3 regions of the Pseudoalteromonas sp. BSi20311 genome follow, and region 3 is predicted to be linked to each of the others. Evidence: predicted binding sites of a transcription regulator. Region 3 holds the regulator's gene; each other region holds the start of a gene.
The links. The regulator sigma-54, encoded in region 3, starts transcription at its own class of promoters, with help from an activator protein. The targets are predictions, from matches to a motif close to GTTGGCACGNNNNTNGNNT.
Positions count from the first base shown of each region.

Region 1: the regulator sigma-54 is predicted to act here: its motif matches at 6,438-6,456, upstream of P20311_RS07100 (EF-hand domain-containing protein).
Region 2: the regulator sigma-54 is predicted to act here: its motif matches at 3,144-3,162, upstream of P20311_RS11845 (flagellar basal body rod protein FlgF).

Region 1 covers NZ_BADU01000065.1:23,557-31,809, reverse strand. The annotation lists gene pepB (aminopeptidase PepB) at 1-633, shown strand, start outside; gene P20311_RS07140 (phosphoribosyltransferase) at 809-1,375, shown strand; gene P20311_RS07135 (Crp/Fnr family transcriptional regulator) at 1,425-2,081, opposite strand; gene P20311_RS07130 (YgjV family protein) at 2,360-2,602, shown strand; gene P20311_RS07125 (FlgO family outer membrane protein) at 2,620-3,300, opposite strand; gene P20311_RS07120 (amidohydrolase) at 3,396-5,084, opposite strand; gene P20311_RS07115 (hypothetical protein) at 5,291-5,527, opposite strand; gene P20311_RS07110 (EF-hand domain-containing protein) at 5,536-5,772, opposite strand; gene P20311_RS07105 (hypothetical protein) at 5,929-6,156, opposite strand; gene P20311_RS07100 (EF-hand domain-containing protein) at 6,169-6,402, opposite strand; gene P20311_RS07095 (HAMP domain-containing sensor histidine kinase) at 6,707-8,161, shown strand; gene P20311_RS07090 (hypothetical protein) at 8,163-8,253, shown strand, end outside.
Region 2 covers NZ_BADU01000100.1:3,513-11,765, forward strand. The annotation lists gene flgB (flagellar basal body rod protein FlgB) at 86-496, shown strand; gene flgC (flagellar basal body rod protein FlgC) at 499-930, shown strand; gene P20311_RS11835 (flagellar hook assembly protein FlgD) at 944-1,621, shown strand; gene flgE (flagellar hook protein FlgE) at 1,679-3,064, shown strand; gene P20311_RS11845 (flagellar basal body rod protein FlgF) at 3,198-3,941, shown strand; gene flgG (flagellar basal-body rod protein FlgG) at 3,963-4,751, shown strand; gene flgH (flagellar basal body L-ring protein FlgH) at 4,766-5,449, shown strand; gene P20311_RS11860 (flagellar basal body P-ring protein FlgI) at 5,462-6,556, shown strand; gene flgJ (flagellar assembly peptidoglycan hydrolase FlgJ) at 6,693-7,688, shown strand; gene flgK (flagellar hook-associated protein FlgK) at 7,690-8,253, shown strand, end outside.
Region 3 covers NZ_BADU01000188.1:41,243-49,495, reverse strand. The annotation lists gene mlaE (lipid asymmetry maintenance ABC transporter permease subunit MlaE) at 1-12, opposite strand, end outside; gene P20311_RS18030 (ATP-binding cassette domain-containing protein) at 12-827, opposite strand; gene P20311_RS18025 (calcium/sodium antiporter) at 1,093-2,061, shown strand; gene P20311_RS18020 (KpsF/GutQ family sugar-phosphate isomerase) at 2,065-3,036, shown strand; gene kdsC (3-deoxy-manno-octulosonate-8-phosphatase KdsC) at 3,037-3,588, shown strand; gene lptC (LPS export ABC transporter periplasmic protein LptC) at 3,585-4,139, shown strand; gene lptA (lipopolysaccharide transport periplasmic protein LptA) at 4,129-4,668, shown strand; gene lptB (LPS export ABC transporter ATP-binding protein) at 4,665-5,390, shown strand; gene P20311_RS17995 (RNA polymerase factor sigma-54) at 5,725-7,224, shown strand; gene hpf (ribosome hibernation promoting factor) at 7,251-7,538, shown strand; gene ptsN (PTS IIA-like nitrogen regulatory protein PtsN) at 7,543-7,995, shown strand; gene rapZ (RNase adapter RapZ) at 8,015-8,253, shown strand, end outside.

The DNA.
Region 1 (8,253 bases), on a different contig from region 3:
GCAACGGTAACTGCAGGTTTAGCGCTGGCCATTAATCGTGGCGTAGAAAAGCGTATTAAGCTGTTTTTATGTTGTGCAGAGAACTTAATTTCCGGCCATGCATACAAACTAGGTGATATTCTTACCTACAAAAATGGCACAACCGTTGAAATTGTAAACACAGATGCTGAAGGCCGTTTAGTATTAGCTGATGGCCTAATGGCGGCAGGTGAGACAGGCGCACCACTTATTATTGATGCAGCAACATTAACGGGCGCAGCCCTTGTTGCCGTTGGTCAAGAATACAACGCGTTATTTGCCCTTGATAAAGAGCTAGTGCGTGAAGTAGAAGACTTTGCATCACAAGAAATGGAAGCCGCTTGGCCATTACCGCTTGAAAAGTGGCATCAACAAAACTGCCCATCACCGTATGCAGATACAGCAAACAGCCGTGCACAAAAAGGCGGTGGCTATGGTGGTGCTTCAAATGCAGCAGGTTTCTTATCTCGCTTTGTGCCAAACGATGGTAAAGGTTGGGTACATATTGATTTAGCGGCTGCATTTAATATGGGTGGCGGCACTAGCCAGTGGGCTTCAGGCGCAACTACTCAAGGTATGCGTACAGTCGCGCGTACCTTGCTTGAAAAGGCTTAATCAACCAAGATTAAGCAATTAGTTAAAAAATAGGTATCTTAGGGTGCCTATTTTTTTATCCGCCATACAAGCAATTTTGTTTTATTTACGGTAAAATCCTTCGCCAATACGTGTTTGGGCATCTATTTCATTTAAACCTCGCTCAAATATTATACATACCACTGGGATCCTTACTATGTCAGAAAAGTGCTATATCACGGCTCAACAATTACTTGAAGATTCATTCCGCGTAGCGGCACAAGTGTATAAAGATGGCTTTCGTCCAGATTTTATTATTGGTATATGGCGCGGTGGTGCTCCAATTGGGATTGCAGTTCAAGAATATTATGATTACAAAGGTATAGAAACCGATCATATTGCGGTGCGTACGTCGTCTTATTACGGTATTGGCAAGCAATCAAAAGAAATCAAAGTACATGGTTTACACTACATTGTTGAAAACGCGAATGCGGGTGATTCATTGTTAATTGTGGATGATGTGTTTGACTCAGGTCGTAGCATTGTAGCGTTAAAAGAGAAGCTTTCTGAGCTAATGCGTTTAAACTTACCACGTGATATTCGTATTGCTTGTCCATACTACAAGCCAAAAAATTCAAAAGTTGATACAGTGCCTGATTACTACATTCATGAATCTGAAGAATGGTTAGTATTCCCGCATGAATTATCAGGGTTAACGCCGGATGAAATTATTGAAGGTAAATCTGATTTAGCTAAAATCCACGATATTTTACTTGAAAAATAAACGTGATTTTGCTCAATAAAAAAGGCCTTAATGGCCTTTTTTATTGTCTTTAAAGCTGTGCAAAGCTGTCTACATAGTCACTGAGTTTAGGAATATCGACAGCTTGCAGCCCTTGAGTGCTTCGTTGCACTAGGTTTTTTTCTACTAACTCACTCACTACCCGTCGGTATGCACGTTCAGTGGTTGCAAAGCGCTCTGCTTCTGCATTTACCGTAGGATAAGCACGCAATAAAGTGGGGTTGTTATTCTCCGCACGTAATAAGCAATCTTTAGCAATGTTGTAGCTTAAGGGAAGTAACAGTTTATCTAAGTTAATCTTTTGATTTTCTTGGAACTTAGCGGCAATGGTTTGCGCTGTGTAAAGACTCAGTTCTGGTTTATCGAGCAATAATGAGCGCCAATGCTTTAGCTCAATAAGATTATACGTTACATCACTGAAGCAGGTTACCGTGTAAATGCACGGGTTATTATTCAGTGCTTCAATTTCACCAATTAAGGTGTTGTTACAGTCGAGCTGACCAAGAAGCAGGCGTCGGCCATTCCCCACATCATAACTAAACGATACAGTACCACTTCGCACCAATACCAACTTAGTGAGTGGTTGGTCTTGCTGTATTAATATTTCTTTTTTTGATTGCTGATAACTACTGCCGGCAAATGTCAGCAGCTGTTCAACAAGGTAACTGGAAAAATGGTATTGAAACATCAATCATGCTCTTCGGACAATTGTCCTATTTATTACACCTTAATGACGATAGCATTAAGATTAAGAATTTACGCTAACTTGCCCACGTTGTTATTTATTTAATGGCGTTAAATGGCCTTCATTCTACCGTGTAATGATTAAAAAATTGTGGGTAAAACCAGCATATTTTAAGGTTTTATTGGTAAGTTAGCTTTTTTATTTAAACTGCTGTGCAGCATATTTTAATAATGTACTAAAGTTTAGCTAGTAATATTAACCTAAAGCCTAGGAGAGAACAATTGAGTTGGGAATATTTAGGTTATTTAGCATCCGCTTTATTAGTTATATCCTTGACCATGACCGATGTAACCAAACTACGTTGGTTTAATTTATTGGGCTGTATTGCGTTTACTTTTTACGGTGCAGCAATCGGTTCTGTACCGGTGGCATTTACTAATGGCTTATTAGCTCTGGTCAATATTTATCACATTATTAAGTTATATCGTCAGTCTAAAGCTGATACAAAAAGGGTTAACTTTTAAGTTAACCCTTTTTTGTTTTATTGAATTTCGTCTAATATAATTCCATCAACTCTTCGAGTTGGATATAAAGACTCAACAATAAAGCTAGGGATAAATCCTTTGGCTGTTGATACAACTATCTTAGATTTAGCTCCTATTATACGAGCATTCACAATAACGCCTTTGTTAGTGTATGTTAGAGTTCCCGTTAAAGTGTAGTCGATATGTGGGTAACCTTTAATTTCTTTACCATTACGACTAAATGAAAAGTCTCCTAAAGGTGTGACATGAACATCTCCAGTGTGTTTGTAGTCAACGATAGATAAACCAAATTCTTGCATTTCGGTTATAAAACTTTCAGCTAGGTGGTTACCAAAAATATTAGTTGTTTGAAGGTTGTCATCTAAATTTACAAACGAGGTAACCGCGATAGGAGTTCGACTGTTAACATAATTCATATTTTGAATTAACTTCATGGCTAGCTGTTCAGTGTAATCACTTAATAACTTACTACTATTAACAGGGCGAAAGTTATTTTCAGGGAATTGCCAATTATTAACTCGAGGTTGGTAATTTCTGGCATACCGATTGTTATAAGAGTGATTATTGCTAACATTGTCATGACCTGAATGACCGTTGTAAATTGGGTGTGTAGAACATGCTGAAAGTGATATGGTGAAAAGTGCCGATAAAACTAGAGGTATTTTTTTTGAAAACATGTGTTCATCCTGAAACATAATAATTACTATAAGTTCTTATTTTATCGACACAACTTTTGATTACTTTAGTAAATTTTCACCTTTTTTATGTTTTTTTACTCAGCCTTCGCTGCGTCTTTTTGGTAACGTAACTTACCCGCTATCCACGTTTGCAATACCTGAGTTTTGTAAAGCTGCTCAATAGGTACTTTAAAATAGTCTTGATCAACCAGTATAAAGTCAGCCCACTTACCTTGCTCTAAACTACCTACTTTAAACTCTTGATGCGCTGCATAGGCGCCACCAAGGGTAAATGCACGTAATGCATCTTCTCTGCTTAATACTTCACTGGCACGCCAACCGTTTTCAGGCAGTTGATTATGATCCATGCGGGTGATAGCTGAATATAAACCATCAAACGGGTTCGCCAGCTCTACGGGATAATCAGAACCGGCTGCAATAGTCGATCCCTGATCCAAGAACGTTTGCCAAGCATAAGCGCCTTGAAGTTGTTTATCAGTTAAGCGTTGCTCTGCCATATGCATGTCTGATGTGGCGTGCACCGGTTGCATTGATGGGATTATTTTCAGGGTTTTAAAGCGTGGAATGTCTGCGGGAGAAACTATTTGCGCATGTTCCATGCGGTTACGCAGCAGTATGCCACCGGTTTGCTTAAATACATTTTGATAAGCATCGAGCACAATTTTATTGGCTCTATCGCCAATGGCGTGGGTATTTGCGCTAAACCCGTTTTTAAAGGTGAGTGTAAATAATTGCTCTAATTTTTCTTGGGTTTCAAGCATCAGGCCAAAGTGGTTGGCTCTATCAGCGTATTCATCGATAAGCGCAGCACCGCGAGACCCTAATGCGCCATCGGCATAAATTTTCACACTGCGAATAGATAAAAAGTCGTGTGCATCTTGATAGCGACCCGCTTTAAGCATCATGTTTAAATCTGGGCTTGCTGCACTTAACATCGCTACAATTCTAAGCGGCAACGTACCTAGCTCGGCGCGTTGTTTATAAACTTGCCAAGTGGTTTTATCAATACCTGCATCATGAGTTGAGGTAATGCCTAGGCTTAGTAAGTGTTTACCTGCGGCATCTAATGCATTACTGACCGATTGTGCAGACGTTGCAGGCATATGCTGGGTAACCAAGGTTTCTGCTTTATCAATAAAAATACCGGTGGGTTTACCAAACTCATCTTTTATAATTTCTCCACCCGTAGGCGATAATGTATCAGCGTTAATATTGGCAAGTTCTAATGCTTTTGAATTAACCCAAATAGCGTGGCTATCTACTCGCGATAAAATAACAGGGCGATCGTTAACGACTTTGTCTAAATCAGCGGCTGTAGGAAAGCGGGTGTTTGACCATAGTTCTTGATTCCAGCCCCGACCAATGATCCAACCTTCTTTATCTTTAGCAAATTCGCTGAGCTTAGCGGTTATTTCATCTACCGACTTAGCACCGCGCACATCAAGTTGCGACAAGTTATTACCCAGTCCGATGACATGTCCATGCGCATCAATGAGCCCTGGGAGTAAAGTTTTACCTTCTGCGTCAATTAGGGTTGCGCCGGGAAAGCTATTTTTTAAGTTGTCTGGACCGGTTTTAACTACTTTGCCATCTTTTATGACTAAGGTTGTAAATGTGTTTACTTCGCCATGGCGCATTTTTCCTTTATACAAAGGTGAGTAGCCATTGGCATTATAAATGACTTTAGTTTGTGCTATTGCCACGCTAGATAAGCCGCAAAGGCTTACTAGCAATATCGGTTTTATTAGTTTTTTCAGTTGCATAAGAGACATGTTGTTATTTTTTGTACTATCACAGTAGCAAACTCAAATTTAGAATACCAATAGCATAATTTATTAATAGTCGAATAAGCCCAGCTTTTAGCTAGAGCAAGTAACAAGTTAAGGGTAAATAGGCTGTGGGTTAACAAGGAGAGGTTTAACTTTCTCAAGCTTGAGAAACTTAACCAAGCTTTACTTGAGGGGGCTATTTATTTACTGGCGTACAAACTGTATTCGCTTAATGACAATTGTGTGTCTTTATCACGGTCGTAACTGCTAAAGCGTGACCACAAAGCAGGATCACTGGCGGTTTCAGAGCGAGTCAAAAAGCCATCCTGATTGCGGTCAAGTTTTTCAAACTTTTCGTCAATATAGCTGCTTGTCGCAAAACTCATACAGCTAAAAACAGTGAGTGTTAGTAAAATAATATAGTGGATAGGTTTCATCTAAATACTCAGTACAGGTTATTGGTTAGGTAGTTTTTAAACTCAGTTAAAGAAATTCTGTTATCTTGATTTTCATCCCAATTTGAGAATGAGTTTAATAGCTGAGGCTGAGCAGCAAGCTCGCTATGGGTTAAATACCCGTCATTATTTGTATCTAAATGCTCAAAGCGTTGCTTTACATCAAGTGCGAATGCACTTTGGCTGATAAAAAGTAAAGCACCAATAAAAGGAAGCAGTATTCTCATAGTTGGCGTTCCAAGGTGTATTTTAATTGCTGGCAGTATTGAAAGAAAGCACTTGCCATAATTTAACTCCCAACATTAAATCCGTTTACACACTCCCTCAGGGATTATGGCAAATGCTTTTAACTCTATAATATAAAACTTAACTTGAATCTAAACTTAAGGTTTAAAGTTTTCGAACTCTTTTTTAGAAATCATCTCGTTATTGTCTTTGTCTAAATCAGTAAACTGCTTGAGTAACTGTTTATCTTGTTTTGCTTCTGTGAGCGATATTTGGCCGTCCATATTTTTATCTAAATGCATAAAACGTACGTTTAACGACGATGCCAATGCCGTTGCACTAATAGCTAAAAATAGCAGTGAAAAAGCACCAATCAATTGTTTCATAAATATACTCCTTTATTTTACAAACTGTTTAAATTCATCGAACGATAATTGTCCGTCTTCATTTTTATCTATTTGTGCAAAATTCTCATGCAGTAATGCATCTTCGCCAGCTTCCGCTTCACTTAATGTGCCGTTGCTGTCCTTATCTAAGCTGTAAAATGCTGTGTTCACATCAAGCGCAAATAAATGACTACTTGTGAAACATAACGCTATTAATACAGTAGATTTTAGATAACCTTTAGTCATTCCTTGGCCTTTAAAAATTAATATTTATAAGCGTATTACAATTATGGTGCCAGTTTTTATTTTCATTAAAAATCATATGGTTAAATTTATTCTGTGTTTTTAATGGGTAATATTTACCGACGGTTGTGTGTTTTATGCAACATTTTCTCAGTTAGGTTTTTTTATTGTTTTTAAATCAAGTGTTTAACTTGTCGCAATTTAGAGACGTTATGGCAATTTTATTCTCAAATAAGTACTTGGTTCAGCGAGTGTATAAGTTGAGCGCTTAATAATAGAGCGCTTAAAAGTAGTAAAGGATTAGTGTATGCCTGCAATCATGGCTGAAAAATATAAAGCATTGGTAAATTGGCGTCCTAATTTGATTGGCCAGTTTATAATGAGCATGCTGTTGTCACTATTGCCTTTGTCTATTGTAGTTATTGTTTTTTTAAATGTACTAAATAAACAATTAGCGGTCACGCAGCAAATTGTCAGTAATAACTACCAAGTGACTAAGTCATTTAATGCACTTAAGCAAGAGCTCAACAGTTTAGAAAGGGCAACAAGGCAAAACTGGGTTTTAAAAAGCGATTCACTCGATGAGCTTATCGTGGATAAATGGCAGTCATCGCTGGATAATATAAATGAGCTTAAACAGCTTTCTAGCAACCAAAAAAATACTCAACAATGGCAACGGTTAACAGATACGCTAAAAACAGCGCATACCAAACTGGTGGTTGAAGCTCGTCAGCAAGCAGAATTGTTTGTGCCAATTAGTGAAATACTGGCAGAGCTAACGGTATGGCTGCGCGAAAACAATGAAGCCAAAATCACTCAAAACCAAGTTAAACTGACAAATTTACAAGCCTCCTTTATACACTGGTTAGTGGCACTTACGCCTTTAACCTTACTTGTTGGCGGTGGGTTTTTATGGCGTATAAGTGGCCGTTTAAAGGGCTTAACCTCTGTTATTGATAAATTAGGCCAAGGAGATTGGCAGCAAAAAATATCAGTGCAGGGATCAGCTGAACTCATTGAACTAGGTAACAAGTTGCAGTGGGTGCAAGCGCAATTGCATATGCTAGAGCAGCAAAAAGATACGTTTTTACGCCATGTTACTCACGAATTAAAAACGCCTTTGGCCTCTATGGTTGAGGGCACTGAATTATTAGCCGATGAAATTGTTGGGCCAATTAATAATGAGCAAAAAGCGGTGCTTGGATTGATCAGTCAATCTATGGTGCGATTACGCACTATGATAGACAGTTTATTAAGTTATAACGCCATTCGAACCAGTAAAGATAATGTTAGTGAAGTGGAATTTAACCAGCTGATTAAAAAAGTAAATAATCACTTTGAACATAGGTTAAATGCCCGAGAGCAGTCGCTTCTTTGGCACAATAGCTTACCGACAGTTGCACTGAAGTTACCGCGAGAATTAATTGAAATGATTTTAATTCAGTTAATCTCTAATGGTTTAAAGTTTTCACAGTCAAACCAAGAAGTGTCAATTAGCTTAAGTTTAGAAAGTAATGGCTTAATTATACAGGTCGCTGATGAGGGCTGTGGTATTAAAGAACATGAAAAAGAGCACGTTTTTGGCGCTTTTTATCAAGGTAAACACAGTAAAGAGATTAGTCTGCAAGGCAGTGGATTAGGCCTTACCATAGTCAAAGAGTCGGTTGAGCAGTTACAGGGGAAGTTAACTATTGAGCATAATGAGCCGCAAGGTTGTCGATTTAACATTGTCATTCCCTATAAAAATAAAGGAGTTAAATAATATGTCTGCGCGTTTAATGGCTATTTTATGGCTAACCAGCAGTCTCGTTTTTTTATCTGGGTGTGAATTAACCAACACTCAAACACCAGCTA
Region 2 (8,253 bases), on a different contig from region 3:
TCGTTTTTTGTTTTTATCATCACTATTTTCACTGCTGGCTCATTTATTGCTTTATCGGTACTGAGTCAATTTTTTGGAGGTAGTTATGGCTATCAGTTTTGATAAAGCATTAGGCGTGCATCCGCATGCGATGTTGATCCGTTCGCAAAGAGCAGAAATGCTCGCTACTAATATCGCAAATGCTGATACGCCCGGCTATAAAGCAAAAGATATCGACTTTGCCTCAGCATTAAAAACGGCAAAGTCTAACCAACTAAGCGGCAATAGCATGGTAAGAACCAATGAAAAACACATTGCCGGTGGTACCCGAAGCGTAGGTGGTAATGAATTATTTCGTACGCCAAATCAAACAGATACAGGTGATGGTAACTCGGTTGATATACAGGTGGAACGAAACTTGTATACACAGAATGCTATGGAGTATCAGGCCAGTGTCCAGTTTCTTAATGGTAAGTTTAAAGGCCTGAAAAAAGCCCTCGGTAGTCAAGGAGCCTAATTATGAGTTTATATAATGTGTTTGATATTGCTGGTTCTGGTATGAGTGCACAAAACGTGCGATTAAATACCACCGCAAGTAATATCTCTAATGCCAATACAATTAGCTCTTCACAAAATGAGACGTACCGAGCGCGACAACCTGTATTTGCTGCGGAGCTAACAAAAGCGTCAGCGTCAGCAAGCAACCCACAGGGCTCTGCCGTTGGTGTGAAAGTGTTAGGAGTGGTTGAGAGTGATAAACCACTACAAATTGAATATAACCCAAACCATCCCAGTGCGGATGAAAATGGTTATATTTATAAACCCAACGTGAATGTTGTTGAGGAGATGGCAAATATGATTTCTGCATCTCGCTCTTATCAGACAAATGTTCAAGTTGCTGATGCAGCTAAGCAAATGTTAAGTAAAACACTGCTGCTAGGTCAGCGGTAACTGAGGGTAGCTCATGAGTAACGATATTAGCACTTCTTCATCCTACATGGACTCTTTACGTTGGCAAGATAAGCAAGTGCCAAAAAAAGAGGAAAGTGATGCGTTAACCCAAGAAGATTTCTTTTCGTTGTTAACACAGCAATTGTCATATCAAGATCCAAGCAAACCAGCTGATAATGATCAGATGATTGCGCAAATGACAAACTTTACTATGGCTGAAGGGATCTCAAATTTAAACTCTAATTTTGAGTCTTTAGCCGCATCGATGACATCAAATTCGGCATTGCAAGCATCAACACTGGTTGGTAAGCAAGCACTGCTGGAGTCTGACACGCTTGAGCTAAATGAGTCGGGTGAGGTTAAGGGAGCTATTGTTGCTGAAAAGCCGGTAGATAATTTAACACTTCGTATTGAAGATGCATCAGGGCAGTTAGTTAAAACCATTGATTTAGGTACTCAGCCTGCAGGTGCAGTGCGCTTTGCATGGGATGGTAAAAATGAAGCGGGTGAGCGGCTTCCTCCTGGTGAATACAAGGTTAAAGCTGAAGGCAGTACGGATGGCGAATTTTCAAGCCTCCCAATTGCTTCATTCAAAAATATTGAGAGTGTTAATATTAATGGCTCAAGCGGCATTATTATTAATACCAAAGAAGGTGCGGTTAGGCTGACTGATGTCGCAGAAATCGCGTAATAGATTTTATGTATTTTTTAGCCATCAGGCTAAATATTTTTAGGTTAGAGGTTAATTATGAGCTTCAATATTGCATTAACAGGCCTTGCTGCCGCACAAAAAGATTTGGATGTTACCGCCAATAACATTGCCAACGTAAATACCACAGGCTTTAAAGAGTCACGTGCTGAATTTGCTGATGTATATGCTTCATCAGTATTTAGTGCAGGTAAAACTAAAAATGGTGATGGTGTACAAACCACCATGGTTGCCCAGCAATTTCATCAAGGCTCATTACAGTTTACTAATAACTCACTGGATTTAGCGATTACCGGTGAAGGTTACTTTGCTATGAGCCAAGACTTGGGAGCCCAAGATTTTACCTACACGCGAGCAGGTGCATTTAAGCTGAACAAAGATAACTTTGTTGTCGATGCTAAAGGTAATTTTTTACAAGGGTTCCCCGTTGACGAAGCAACTGGTGATACTACCTCTGTGAGCTTGAGTACTTCTTCTGCTTTGCAAATACCTGACTCGTCGGGTTCTCCACGTGCGACCTCTAGTGTTTACAGCTCATTTAATTTAGACTCCCGTGCAGACGCGCCAACGCTTCCTTTTAATCCTACTGAAAGCGCAACATATAATTCATCAACATCAACAACTGTTTATGATTCTTTGGGTGAACCTCACGTGCTTCAGTTTTTCTTTGTGAAGAACGATCCATCAGTCCCTGGTGATGAAAATCAATGGGATGTGCATGCTACGCTTGATGGCAAATCTTTTGGTAGTGATGGCGTTGAACAGGATGGAACACCAGCTCTTCCGTTTGAGCCTATTAGTACGTTTAAATTTGATTCGAGCGGTTTACCTTCGACCACAACTGTAAATGGCACAACAACAGCTAATGTAGCTAATACTTTTAATCCTTTGTCTGTAGTTGCTGGCGGAGGAGGTACTCCTGGGCTGTCGAATATACTAACCAATGGTGCTAGTTTTCCTGCAGATATAGAGATCAATTGGCGAGATCAAGCTGGTACAGCTAACAAAGTACCAACCCAATATGCAAGCCGCTTTGAGGTAAAAGCACTTGAGCAAGATGGTGCGACAGTAGGGCGTTTAGCGGGTATTGATATTGGTACCGATGGAAAAGTAGTTGCATCTTATAGTAATGGTGATTCAACCTTCCTTGGTCAAGTAGCTATGGTGCGCTTTTCAAACTCACAAGGTTTGCAGCAAGTAGGTGACACTTCATGGAAAAAAAGTTTGACCTCGGGGGAACCAATTGCGGGTGAGCCAGGTTCAGGCACACTAGGCAACATTAATTCGTCAGCTCTTGAGCAGTCTAACGTAAACTTAACCAATGAGCTGGTTGATTTGATTAGTGCGCAGCGTAACTTCCAAGCAAACTCTCGTGCGCTTGAGGTTAACTCAACTATTCAACAGAACATCCTTCAGATCAGATAATCATATTTTGATTTACTAAGGCTGCTTAGTGCAGCCTTTTTTATTCCTCTCCTAAAATCTTATTCACACTTAAATTTAATTTGGCACTTATATTGCATTTACTCATACATAGATTTCTTAATGAGTCGATGTTATGGATAAAATGGTCTACATAGCGGCATCTGGCGCTAAACAAAGCATGCAAGGGCTTGCTCTTAAAGCCAATAATTTGGCAAATGCGAATACCACTGGGTTTAAATCTGATTTTTCGCAAGCACGGTCAATGCAGGCTTTCGGTGAAGGTTTGCCGACTCGTGTTTTTGCTATGCAGGAGCGCCCAGGATCTAACATGACATCGGGCGGTGTTGTCGAAACAGGTCGCAGCCTTGATATTGCTATGAGTGATAATGCATGGCTGAGTGTTCAGGATGCCTCCGGTAATGAAGCCTATACAAAAGTGGGTTCGTTAAATATAACGGCTGAAGGAATGTTGACTACCAGCGACGGTCGTCAAGTTATTGGCGAAGGTGGGCCAGTCATATTACCTGTACCGATTGAAAAAATTGAATTTAGCAAAGATGGCACTATTCAAGTTCGCCCTCAAGGTGCACCGGCTAACTTTTTAGAAGAAGTTGATCGGCTAAAAGTGGTTGATGCAAACAACGCTACACTCGAGAAGGGTAACGATGGCTTATTTAGAGCTAAACCAGGCCAAATAGTTGAAACATCAGCCAATGTACAAGTATTAGGTGGCACATTAGAAAAATCGAATGTAAATCCTGTGCATGAAATGGTCGATATGATCAGTCATCAACGCCAATTTGAATTACAAGTAAAACTGATGAAAACAGCTGAAGAGATTGATCAACGTCAAGAACAGCTGATGCGCATCGTTTAACTATAACGTGAGGATATTATTATGAATCCAGCATTATGGATAAGTAAAACAGGGCTTGACGCTCAACAAACAGATATATCGGTTATATCAAATAACTTAGCGAATGCCAGTACAGTGGGTTACAAAAAAAGCCGCGCTATTTTTGAAGACTTACTCTACCAAAATATTAATCAACCAGGCGGTCGCTCATCGCAAGACACCGAAATGCCGTCAGGCTTAATGTTGGGCGCGGGTACTAAGGTGGTGGCTAACCAAAAAAACTTTTCGCAAGGTAATATGCTCACCACTGAAAATTCATTAGATTGGATGATTTCAGGTCCTGGCTTTTTTGAAGTTTTACAGCCTGATGGCAATATTGCTTATTCGCGTAATGGCCAGTTTACTACCGACGGCGACGGGCGTGTTGTAACCTCGGGCGCTGGTTATGTTGTTCAGCCTGAAATGAATGTGCCTGATGATGCACAGTCAATCACCGTATCTCAAGATGGTGAAGTGTCAGTTCGCATTAAAGGTCAAGCCGAAAACGTGGTTATTGGTCAAATTACTATTAGTGATTTTATCAATCCGTCGGGCCTTGAGCCTATAGGGCAAAACCTTTATACCGAAACTGCAGTAAGTGGTGCACCTGTTCAAGGTAACCCGGGGGTTGAGGGCTTAGGTACAATTATTCAAGGTTCACTTGAAACATCAAATGTAAATGTGACCGAAGAGTTGGTTAATTTGATTGAAACTCAGCGAGTTTACGAAATGAACTCAAAGGTAATTTCAGCGGTTGATGAAATGATGAGCTACATCAATCAACAATTATAGTCTTGGGGGATTGTATGCGTAATATCATGTTATTTGCAGTAGGGACTTTACTGTTAAGCGGTTGTGTATCTACACAAAATAATGAAGTAGTGCAGGACGATCCCTACTATGCACCTATGTATCCAGAGCCTAATATGGAGTCAGTGGTAGCAACTGGCTCTTTATTCAGTACACAATTATCGAATGACTTATATGCCGATAAGAAAGCACTTAGAACAGGCGATATCATTACGGTTAAATTGCAAGAGTCAACCCAAGCCACAAAAGCGGCTAAAACAGAAACAGATAAACAAACAGATGCTAGCCTCGATCCTGTTATTGGTTTAGGTGGTTTACCGGTTAATATTGGTGGCGATAGTATTCAATTTGGGGTTGGTAGTGATGCGTCGTTTAAAGGTGACTCAAGATCAAATCAATCAAACAGCCTAGTTGGCGATATTTCGGTTAACGTGATGCGAGTATTACCAAATGGTAATTTGGTGATTCGCGGTGAAAAATGGCTAACGCTAAATACCGGTGAAGAATTTATTCGCTTAGAGGGGTTAGTGCGTCCACAAGATGTTAATGCTGATAATACCGTTGAGTCTAATCGTATTGCGAATGCGCGTATTCAGTATTCAGGTAAGGGTCAAACTCAAGAGGCACAAAGCCCGGGTTGGTTAACGCGTTTCTTTAGTAGCTCATTGTTTCCCTTTTAGAGGACATTCAACATGAATGGTTTTAAAGTTTTTTGTTTTATGGTGCTACTAGGCTGGCAATTTACTGCCAGTGCTGAGCGAATTAAAGATGTATCTATGGTTGAAGGGGTGCGCTCAAACCAATTAGTGGGCTATGGATTGGTTGTTGGTTTACCGGGCACCGGAGAGCAAAGCCGTTTTACCGAGCAAAGTTTTAAAGGCATGCTTAATAGTTTTGGTATTACACTACCTGCGAGTTTAAAGCCAAAAATTAAAAATGTTGCAGCGGTTGCTGTTCATGCAGAACTCCCTCCATTTAGAAAGCCAGGGCAGACTATTGATATAACCGTGTCATCAATTGGCAGTGCAGGCAGCCTGCGCGGTGGTACATTATTACAAACATTCCTAAAAGGGGTTGATGGTAATGTTTACGCCATCGCTCAAGGCAGTTTAATTGTAGGTGGCTTAGGCGCTGAAGGCCTTGATGGTAGTCGCGTTGTGATTAATACGCCAACGGTAGGACGCGTACCAAATGGTGCAACCGTTGAGCGTGCTGTTAAAAGCCCATTTATGCAAAACGATTATATTACCTTTAATTTAAACCGCCCTGATTTTACTACTGCTAAACGTTTAGAGAAAACCATAAATGATTTAATCGGCCCAAATAGCGCTCAAGCACTCGATGCGGCTTCTATTCGCGTTATTGCACCTCGTGATGCCTCGCAACGTGTATCGTATTTATCAACTCTTGAAAACTTAGAGTTTAAGCCTGCGGATACTTCGGCAAAAATAATTGTTAACTCACGCACCGGCACTATAGTTATTGGAAAAAATGTAAAATTACAACCTGCGGCAATTACACATGGTGGCCTTACTGTGACCATTGCTGAGCAACAAAATGTGGCACAGCCAAATCCTTTAGCAGAGGGGGAAACAGTGGTTACCCAACAAAGTATTATTGACGTTAATCAAGATGATTCACGTGCTTTTGTATTTGACCCAGGTGTCAGCCTTGATGATTTAGTTCGTGCTATTAATGAAGTTGGCGCTGCCCCTGGCGATTTAATGGCGATTCTTGAAGCACTTAAAGAAGCCGGTGCAATTAACGGTCAGCTTGTTGTAATTTAGTTTTATAAGATTCTAGACCCTAAGCCCTAGGGTCTTTAACCCTTAACCTTTCATCCTTAACCTTTCATCGCTACTCTTCTTTTGGCTCAATTATTGCATTTAACTAGGTATTATTAATTATTGTGTCAAAAAGCTGATGGAAACAAATCATCTAGATAAGCAAAACTTTTTTGATTTAGGCAACTTAGACTCTTTGCGTCGAGATGCTTTAAACAGCGGTGATGCATCAACCGATGCATCTAAAGCGGCGTTAAAAAAAGCGGCGGCACAATTTGAAGCTATCTTCACCCAAATGCTACTGAAAAGTATGCGTAAAGCCAATGAGGCTTTTGAAGACAAAGAAAGCCCATTTAATGCAAGTGGCGTGAAGTTTTTTGAAGAAATGCACGACCAACAGATGGCTACAGAGCTTTCATCAAATGGCTCTTTAGGTCTTGCTGATTTAATTGTGCAGCAACTATCGCCAGATGGAAAAAACTTTATGCCAGGCTCAGTTCTTCGTACAACGTCAGATTTCTTTAGTGACCAACGTGCGGGTAGCACCTTACCTCATCAAGAAAACCAAAAGGTCACTGAAAAAGTGCCGCTCGTTGATTCAACTGAAAAAAGCGAACAAAACATAGCGTCTGGCACATTTGAAAATGCTGAGGAATTTGTAAGTACAGTGTGGGAACACGCAAAAACAGCGGCTAAAAAAATTGGTTTAAATCCGGCGGTTATGGTTGCGCAAGCAGCATTAGAAACTGGCTGGGGTAAACATATTATCAGTAAAGGTGATGGCAATAGCTCAAATAATTTATTCAATATAAAGTCAGATAAAAGTTGGCAGGGCGAAAAAGCCAGTAAGGTCACTTTAGAGTTTGAGCAAGGCGCTGCAGTTAAAAAGCAAGCAAGCTTTAGAGCGTATGACTCAATAAAAGATAGTGTGAATGATTTTGTGGATTTTTTAACGCAGAACCCTCGCTATCAAGATGCATTAAACAATACAGCAAAGCCGCACAAATTTTTAGACTCTTTACAGCAAGCCGGTTATGCAACCGACCCTAACTATGCTGACAAAATAAAAAGAGTGCTAAACAGTAACGAATTGAAGAATATCGCCACAAGCGTGATCCGCCAAGGAGTAGAGTAACATGTCGTTTAATTTATTAAACATTGCTAATTCAGGCATTAGAGCTAACGCTGAGCTACTGCAAACGACAAGTAAAAACATCGCAAATGTTAATACCGAAGGGTATGTACGTGAGCGCACCGAGTTTACCACTATGATTGATAATCAGGTAGGCCGTGGCCAAACGTATCGATTATTGAATGAGTTTGCGCAAAAGCAATTAAACCGAGATACCTCAAATAAAAGCTTTTTTGATCAATTTGTTAGTGAAGCGAGTCGAGTTGATCAAATCTTTTCAGAAAAATCAAACAGCTTATCAACTAGTATCAACTCAATGTTCAATAACGTACAAGAGGCTCTTAATCAACCTTCATCAACGGTTGCTCGTTCATTAGTGATGAGTGATGCGCAAAATTTGATTGATCAAATGGACAGGCTTGCAGGTATTGTTTCAGAGCAAAAAGCGGTGGTTAATGAGCAATTAGAAATTTTTTCAGAAGAGGCGAATACGCTAATCGAAAGTATTAGTTCGTTGAACCAAGAAATTGCAGGTGTTCATGGTACCAAGAACGAAGCGGATGCGAGC
Region 3 (8,253 bases):
TAAATCCAACATTACTGCGGCTCTCCTAACAGTTCATCTGCATAGGTTTGTGCTGGATAATGAAATGGTACAGGCCCATCTGATAACCCTTTTAAAAATTGTTGCACCAGTGGTGATTCATGCTGACGCATTTCATCTGGCGTGCCGCTTCCAATCACACCTTGCTCGGCAATAATAATAACATGGTCGGCAATGCTCATTACTTCATTCACATCATGTGTAACGATCAAAGAAGATAAACCAAGCACTTCATTTAATGACTTAATCAGCTTAACCAACACTCCCATTGAAATGGGATCTTGTCCTGCAAAAGGCTCATCATACATAATAAGTTCAGGATCAAGCGCTATAGAGCGAGCCAAAGCTGCACGACGTGCCATACCACCAGATAACTCTGAAGGCATTAAATCTTTAGCACCACGTAAGCCAACGGCTTGAAGTTTCATTAAAACCACTAGACGGATTAAGTCTTCACTGAGTTGTGTGTGCTCGCGGATAGGAAATGCGATATTGTCAAACACCGACATATCGGTAAATAAAGCACCGCTTTGAAATAACATGCTCATGCGTTTACGTGCCGCGTAGAGTTCTTTACGCGACATGGCGACTATGCTGTCTTTTTTAAATAAAATATCACCGGAGTCAGGTTTGAGCTGGCCACCAATTAAGCGCAGCATCGTGGTTTTGCCAATTCCGCTTGGCCCCATAATGGCAGTAATTTTACCCTCTGGGACATCAAAGCTCATATTTTTATATATGACCCTATCGCCTCTAGAAAAGGTAACATCCTTTACTTCTACTATTGATTGCGACAAGTCGCTCTCCATAACAATATTCTCTCATATTTCTATTTTAAGGGTTTTTTGGTCAAGATGGAAAAAACAATTCGTAAGATTTTGTAATAGCGCCGCCAAAACAGTTATAAGACTGCGATAAATTGACTTAACCGACGCTTAAACAACCAAATCAACTTAGTAAAAAATTATTTTAATAACCGTCTAATGTATTACAGCTTACTCTTTTACTTATACTTTTATGGTGGCTTTTGTTACTATTCGCGCTATCTGAATTTACACTAGCTGGCTTATCACAATGGTTACCTCGTTTGTCATTTTAATTCTCGGTTTTGCAGCTCTCGTATGGAGTGCAGACAGGTTTGTTTATGGTGCAGCTGCACTGGCTAAAAACTTTGGCGTACCAACATTAATAGTAGGTTTAACCGTGGTAGCTATGGGCTCATCGGCGCCTGAAATGATGGTATCCGCTTCAGCTGCTTTGGCTAATAAAACCGATACGGCGGTTGGTAATGCGGTAGGTTCAAATATAACTAACATACTATTAGTATTAGGTATTACAGCGCTTTTAAGACCACTTTCAGTTTCTTCAAGTACACTAAGGCGTGAAATTCCATTGGTATTACTGGTGTCTATCGCCACTTGGTATATTTTTTCAGATAACTACTTTTCGTTTTTTGAAGGCGCAGCCTTACTGTTTGGTTTTGTTGTTTTTATTGGTGGGCTTATTTTTGTCTCACTGCGAGCAAAAAACCAAGACGACCCCTTTGTTAGCGAAGCCTGTGATGAAGTACCTGACAACGTACCAACCAAAAAAGCCGTTTTTTGGCTGGTAGTGGGTATGATTTTACTGCCGGTTAGTTCACACTTTTTAGTTGGCTCAGCCGTCGATATTGCTAAATACTTTGGCCTAAGTGACTTAGTAATTGGTTTAACCATAATAGCCATAGGTACCAGCTTACCTGAACTTGCAGCCTCTATTGCGGGTGTTCTTAAAAATGAAGATGACCTAGCACTGGGTAACATTGTTGGCTCAAATATTTTTAATATTCTCGCGGTGTTACCGCTGGCAGGATTAATTAACCCATCAGTTATTGACGCATCAGTAGCTAACCGTGATGTTATCATTATGATAGGTGCAACCTTGGCACTTATTGCTATGTCATTGAACTTTAGAGGTCAAAGACGTATCAATAGACTAGAAGGTGGCTTGCTCATCGTCGCATTTATGATTTACCAAGGTTATATTTTTAGTCAAGTAGGGTGATCCATGGCAACGCTAAATTTTATTCAACAAGGCTTACGCGTCCTTGATATAGAACGCCAAGCACTCAACGATATCGCACAATACGTTAATGAAAGCTTTAACCAAGCGTGTCAATTAATGTATGACTGCTCAGGCCGTATAATTGTTATTGGCATGGGTAAATCGGGCCATATCGGTAATAAAATAGCAGCCACTTTAGCGAGTACTGGTAGCCCCGCATTTTTTGTTCACCCTGGTGAAGCGAGTCATGGTGATTTAGGTATGATCACCGCCAGTGATGTAGTTATGCTTATTTCTAACTCTGGCGAAACCAGTGAAGTGCTTAATATTATTCCGGTATTAAAACGCATTGGCGCTAAAATGATTGCTATGACAGGTAACGAAACGTCAACTATGGCAACATTGGCAAATGTGCATGTGTGTATTAAAGTTGAACAAGAAGCCTGCTCATTAGGCCTAGCGCCAACGGCAAGTACCACGGCAACACTCGCTATGGGTGATGCAATGGCAGTCGCATTATTGGAAGCCCGTGGCTTTACCGCAGATGATTTTGCTCTGTCGCATCCAGGTGGCAGTTTAGGCAAACGCTTACTGCTAACCTTAAAAGATGTAATGCACAGCGGTATTCACACGCCTATTATTAATGAAACGCAAACCATTAAAGACGCCCTAATTGAAATGTCAGCCAAAGGGCTTGGCATGACCGCTATTATAGATGGTAACCAACAATTATCTGGTTTGTTTACCGATGGTGATTTACGTCGTATTTTAGAGCAACGTGTTGATATACACAGCACAGAAATTAATGTTGTGATGACTAAATCATGCACAACAGCCACACAAGACATGCTCGCGGCTGAAGCACTGAACATTATGGAACAAAAACGTATTAATGGTTTAATTGTGATTAATGAGCATAATCAGCCCATTGGCGCACTAAATATGCAAGACTTACTAAAAGCGGGAGTGCTATAAATGCAGTTTGAAGATCTTTACCAACCGTTAAGTGATGATGCAAAAGCGCGCGCCAAAAAAATAAAATTATTAATTTGCGACATTGATGGTGTGTTTTCTGATGGGCGTATTTATCTTGGCAACCAAGGTGAAGAGCTCAAAGCATTTAATACCAAAGACGGATTTGGCATTAAAGCCCTTATTAATAGTGGTTTTGAAGTTGCCGTGATCACAGGTCGTCACTCACAAATAGTTCAACAACGTATGAGTAGCTTAACCGTACAACATATATACCAAGGCCAAGAAGACAAACTCATCGCCTATCAAGAATTAAAACAAAAATTAGCGCTTAGCGATGAGCAAATTGCCTACATAGGCGACGATGGCCCTGATATGCCGGTAATGGAAAAAGTCGGGTTTGCAGTAGCCGTGAACGACGCCCACCCGCTGATTAAACGCTTATCGCATTATGTTACTCAGCTGCCTGGCGGCTTTGGCGCAGTGAGAGAACTAACAGACTTACTAATGCTTGAAAACAATAAGCCACTTACCAGCCAAGGAACCAGTTCATGAATGTAGCGCGCATTATACTGAGCGTTTTATTCATAAGCTGTATGGTTTGGCTTTGGTATCCTTACTTTACTCAAGTAGATATTGTTGCGGATGAACAAACTCAAGTTATTGCTAAACCCGATTATACCGCGATTGAGCTAAAACAAACCGCTTATAATGATCAAGGTAAAGTAAGCCATAAAGTGACTGCGGTAAAAATGGAGTTATATCAACAACTCGGTTTTACCTTTTTTGAAAAACCTATATTTACGTTATATAACGAACAGCAAACATGGCGTATTAACGCTGATGAAGCCACCCTCTACGACGATCGGCAACTGGTGTTAGAGGGTAATGTGAAAGCGCTAAATTTAGTCGATAACGCCATGATCGATACGATCACAGCCGATAGCATCAATGTAGATATAAAACTACTGACTATGCAGTCACAGCAGCCAGTCGTTATTACAGGACCTAATTTAAAAATCATCGGTAAAGGCCTTGAAGCCGATTTAAAAACCGAAGTGATTAAACTTATTAACCATACGCGAACCCTATATTATGACCAATAACCTATTTAAAATTTTAATTGTTCCTTCACTACTGATTGCATTTCATAGCCATGCAGAGGAAACCGTTGAAGCCCCTGCGGCTAATCAAATTTCAATTAGTGCTGACAGACAGGAAGGTCAATTAAAAGAAAACGTGGGCATTTTTGAGAAAAATGTTGAAATTATTCATGGTAATCGCCGCATTACCGCCGATCGTTTAGAAGTACATAAACGTGATGACTTAGGCGAGAATAAGCAACTTTTAATTGCCACAGGTAGCCCTGCTTACTTTGAAGAAACACAAGCTGATGGCACCATCATGAGCGCCAGTGCCAATGAAGTTCGCTATGATGTATCGCAACGTTTTTTAACCTTAATCGGTGATGCCAGTATCGCTCAAGCAGGTCAAAAAATTACCGCTAAAAGTATCACCTACGATATAGAGCAGCAGTTGATTAGCGCAGAAAAAGATGAAAATTCAACCGATCGTGTACACACCATTTTGGTGCCTGTTGAAAACAAAAAAGAAGACGATAAAGGCCAACCATGAGCACATTAAAAGCAGAGCTATTAGCAAAAAGCTATAAAGGCCGTGAAGTGGTGAAAAATGTTGGCCTAGAAGTCGAAGCTGGCAGTATTGTCGGTTTACTTGGCCCCAATGGCGCAGGTAAAACCACGACCTTTTACATGATTGTAGGCCTTGTACCGAGCGATAAAGGTAAAATATCAATAGATGATCAAGATATCACTTTATTACCTATGCATAGCCGAGCTCGCTTAGGGATTGGTTACTTACCACAAGAATCATCGATTTTTAGAAAGCTGACGGTTTACCAAAACTTAATGGCTATTTTAGAAACACGTAAAGAGCTTAATAAACAACAGCGTGAAGATACCTTAAATAATTTACTTGATGAATTTAGCATTCAGCATATTCGTGACAGCCAAGGTATGGCTCTGTCAGGCGGTGAACGCCGCCGTGTTGAAATTGCCCGGGCATTAGCAGCAAATCCTAAATTTATACTATTGGACGAACCCTTTGCAGGGGTTGATCCTATCTCTGTATTAGATATTAAAAAGATCATAGAGCATCTTAAAAATCGAGGGATTGGCGTATTGATCACAGATCACAACGTACGCGAAACACTTGATGTTTGTGAAAAAGCCTACATAGTTTCTCATGGGGAGTTAATTGCATCAGGCACTCCAGATTACGTATTAAACGATAAAACAGTACGCGATGTTTATTTGGGCGAGCAGTTCAAGCTCTAATATTTGTGTTATTCCACTAAGCATCTGCTAAGATTAATTATACTTAGGTCTGTTGACCTTTCAAGGTTGAATTTGCAGCAGTCTGTTTGGTATTTAGGCAAGGCAGAGCCTATGTGATGTGGTATTCCCCATAAATAGGCGATAACGCAGCATCAATGCCAAACAGGCGCTGCCCTTCGGGTTCTGCCTAGGGACGATTTACTTTTTGTTGCTCGGTTTTGACTTAGCCCACTAGGTTACAAACCTCGCGCCGCGATTAAACCGCCCCTAGTTTGAACAAATTTTAATCCGTAAAGGTCAACAGACCGTAATTTAAAAGGATTGTTAGAGATAAATGAGGCAATCATTACAGCTGCGCATGGGCCAGCAACTTACAATGACTCCACAGTTGCAACAAGCAATTCGCTTATTGCAGCTCAGTACATTGGATCTCCAGCAAGAAATTCAAGAAGCGCTCGATAGCAATCCCTTGCTTGAAGTTGAAGAACAAGATTACAGCGAAGATGCTGCGGGTAAAAACGAACAAAAAGCCGATAACGATGAATCAACGCTAAGTACTTCAGCTGACGAAAAACCTAGCGAGTATGAGCAAGACAGCGGCGAAGCCATGAGCAAAGACACCATTAGCGATGATATGGCAATGGATGTTACATGGGATGAATACATGAGCGCAGCACCTGCCTCTTCATCGGGACCGATGCCTGAAGATGAATCAATTTATCAAGGCTCTTCAACTGAAACGCTGCATGAATATTTAATGTGGCAATTGCAACTGACGCCATTTAGTCCTACAGATGAAGCCATTGCGATTGCAATAGTAGAAGCCGTGGACGACTCAGGTATTTTAACCCTTAGCTGTGAAGAAATTTTAGAAAGCTTTAATCAAGAAAACGACGACGAAGATGAAGTTGAACTTGATGAAATAGAAGCGGTATTAAAGCGTATTCAATTATTTGATCCGGTAGGAATAGCCGCGCGTAGTTTACAAGAGTGCTTGTGTATTCAACTTAATCAGTTTGATAAAGACACGCCTTTTTTAAACGAAACAAAAATGATTTTAACCGATCATATTGATTTGCTGGCTGCACGTGATTATCGCACGTTAATGAAAAAAACTAAGCTCAAAGAAGATGAGCTTAAAGAGATCATGACGTTAATTCATACCCTTAGCCCAAAACCGGCGGACACTATTGTCAGAGAAGAGTCAGAGTATGTTATTCCTGATGTGTCGGTTAAAAAAATTAAAGGGCGTTGGGTGGTTGAACTAAACCCTGATAGCATGCCTAAAATTAGGGTAAACAGCCAATATGCGGCTATGTCACGTACTGTTAAATCAAGTGGTGATAGCCAGTTTATTCGCTCACACTTGCAAGAAGCAAAATGGTTTATAAAAAGTCTAGAAAGTAGAAACGACACGCTACTTAAAGTAACTAACTGTATTGTGCAACAGCAACAGGCCTTTTTTGAACATGGTCCTGAGGCAATGAAGCCTATGGTGCTTAATGATGTGGCAGAAATGGTAGAAATGCACGAATCGACTATTTCACGTGTTACTACGCAAAAATACATGCACACACCACGGGGTATTTTTGAGCTTAAATATTTCTTTTCAAGCCATGTAAGCACTGAAAACGGTGGCGAATGTTCATCAACAGCAATTCGCGCATTAATTAAAAAATTAATCGCAGCAGAAAACTCAGCTAAACCATTGAGTGATAGTAAAATTGCAGATATATTGGCAGAGCAAGGAATTAAAGTAGCAAGGAGAACTATTGCAAAATATCGCGAATCTCTAGCTATTCCCCCGTCGAATCAACGAAAAAGTTTGATTTAAGGCGTACAACAAAGAGGAAAATGTTTATGCAACTGAACTTAACTGGTCGCCATGTAGATATTACTGACTCGCTTAGAGACTACGTAAATAGTAAATTTGCAAAGCTGCAGAGGCACACTGATCACATAACGAATGTGCATGTTATTCTCGATGTAGAAAAACTAAACCAAAAAGCTGAAGCAACCGTTCATGTTAGTGGCGCTGAAATTTTTGCCTCTACTGAACATCAAGATATGTATGCCGCTATAGACTCGCTGATTGACAAGCTAGATCGTCAAGTAATTAAACACAAAGAGAAACTTGCTCGACACTAACACTATGAAACTAAGCTCACTTATCTGTCAGGACTGCAGTAAAGCTGCGGTCCTTTTTAATAGTAAAAAAAGAATTTTAGAATTTATCAGTGAATTGGCTCACAATAAACTGCCCTATTTAACCCAACAAGATATTCTCAACGCGTTAACCGCTAGAGAAAAGCTAGGGAGTACAGGTATAGGCCGAGGAATTGCAATTCCACATGGTCGTATGAGTGGTGCACAAGAGCCTCTTGCACTTATACTGGTGAGCGAAACGGCTATTAATTTTGATGCGATAGATAACCGACCGGTCGACATTTTTGTTGCCTTAATTGTCCCAGACGGTGACAATCAACAGCATTTAAAGACCTTAGCTACCATTGCAGATAAGCTCAACGAAAAAGAATTTTGTAAGCAATTACGGGCGGCAAAATCCGACAATGAGCTGTACCAAGTCATTGTCAGTCAACCGTAGTAACAATAAAGGGTGATAAATGGAATTAATAATTATAAGTGGTCGCTCAGGTTCTGGTAAATCTGTTGCGTTACGGGTTGTTGAGGATTTAGGTTATTATTGTGTAGATAATATTCCTTTAAATTTATTACCATCTCTTGTTCGTAGTGTTTCCGACAGCTACAACAAAATTGCCGTAAGTGTTGATGTGCGTAACTTACCTAAAGAGCAGCAACAGTTTAATGAAATCATTGAATATTTACCTGGTTTCACTAAACC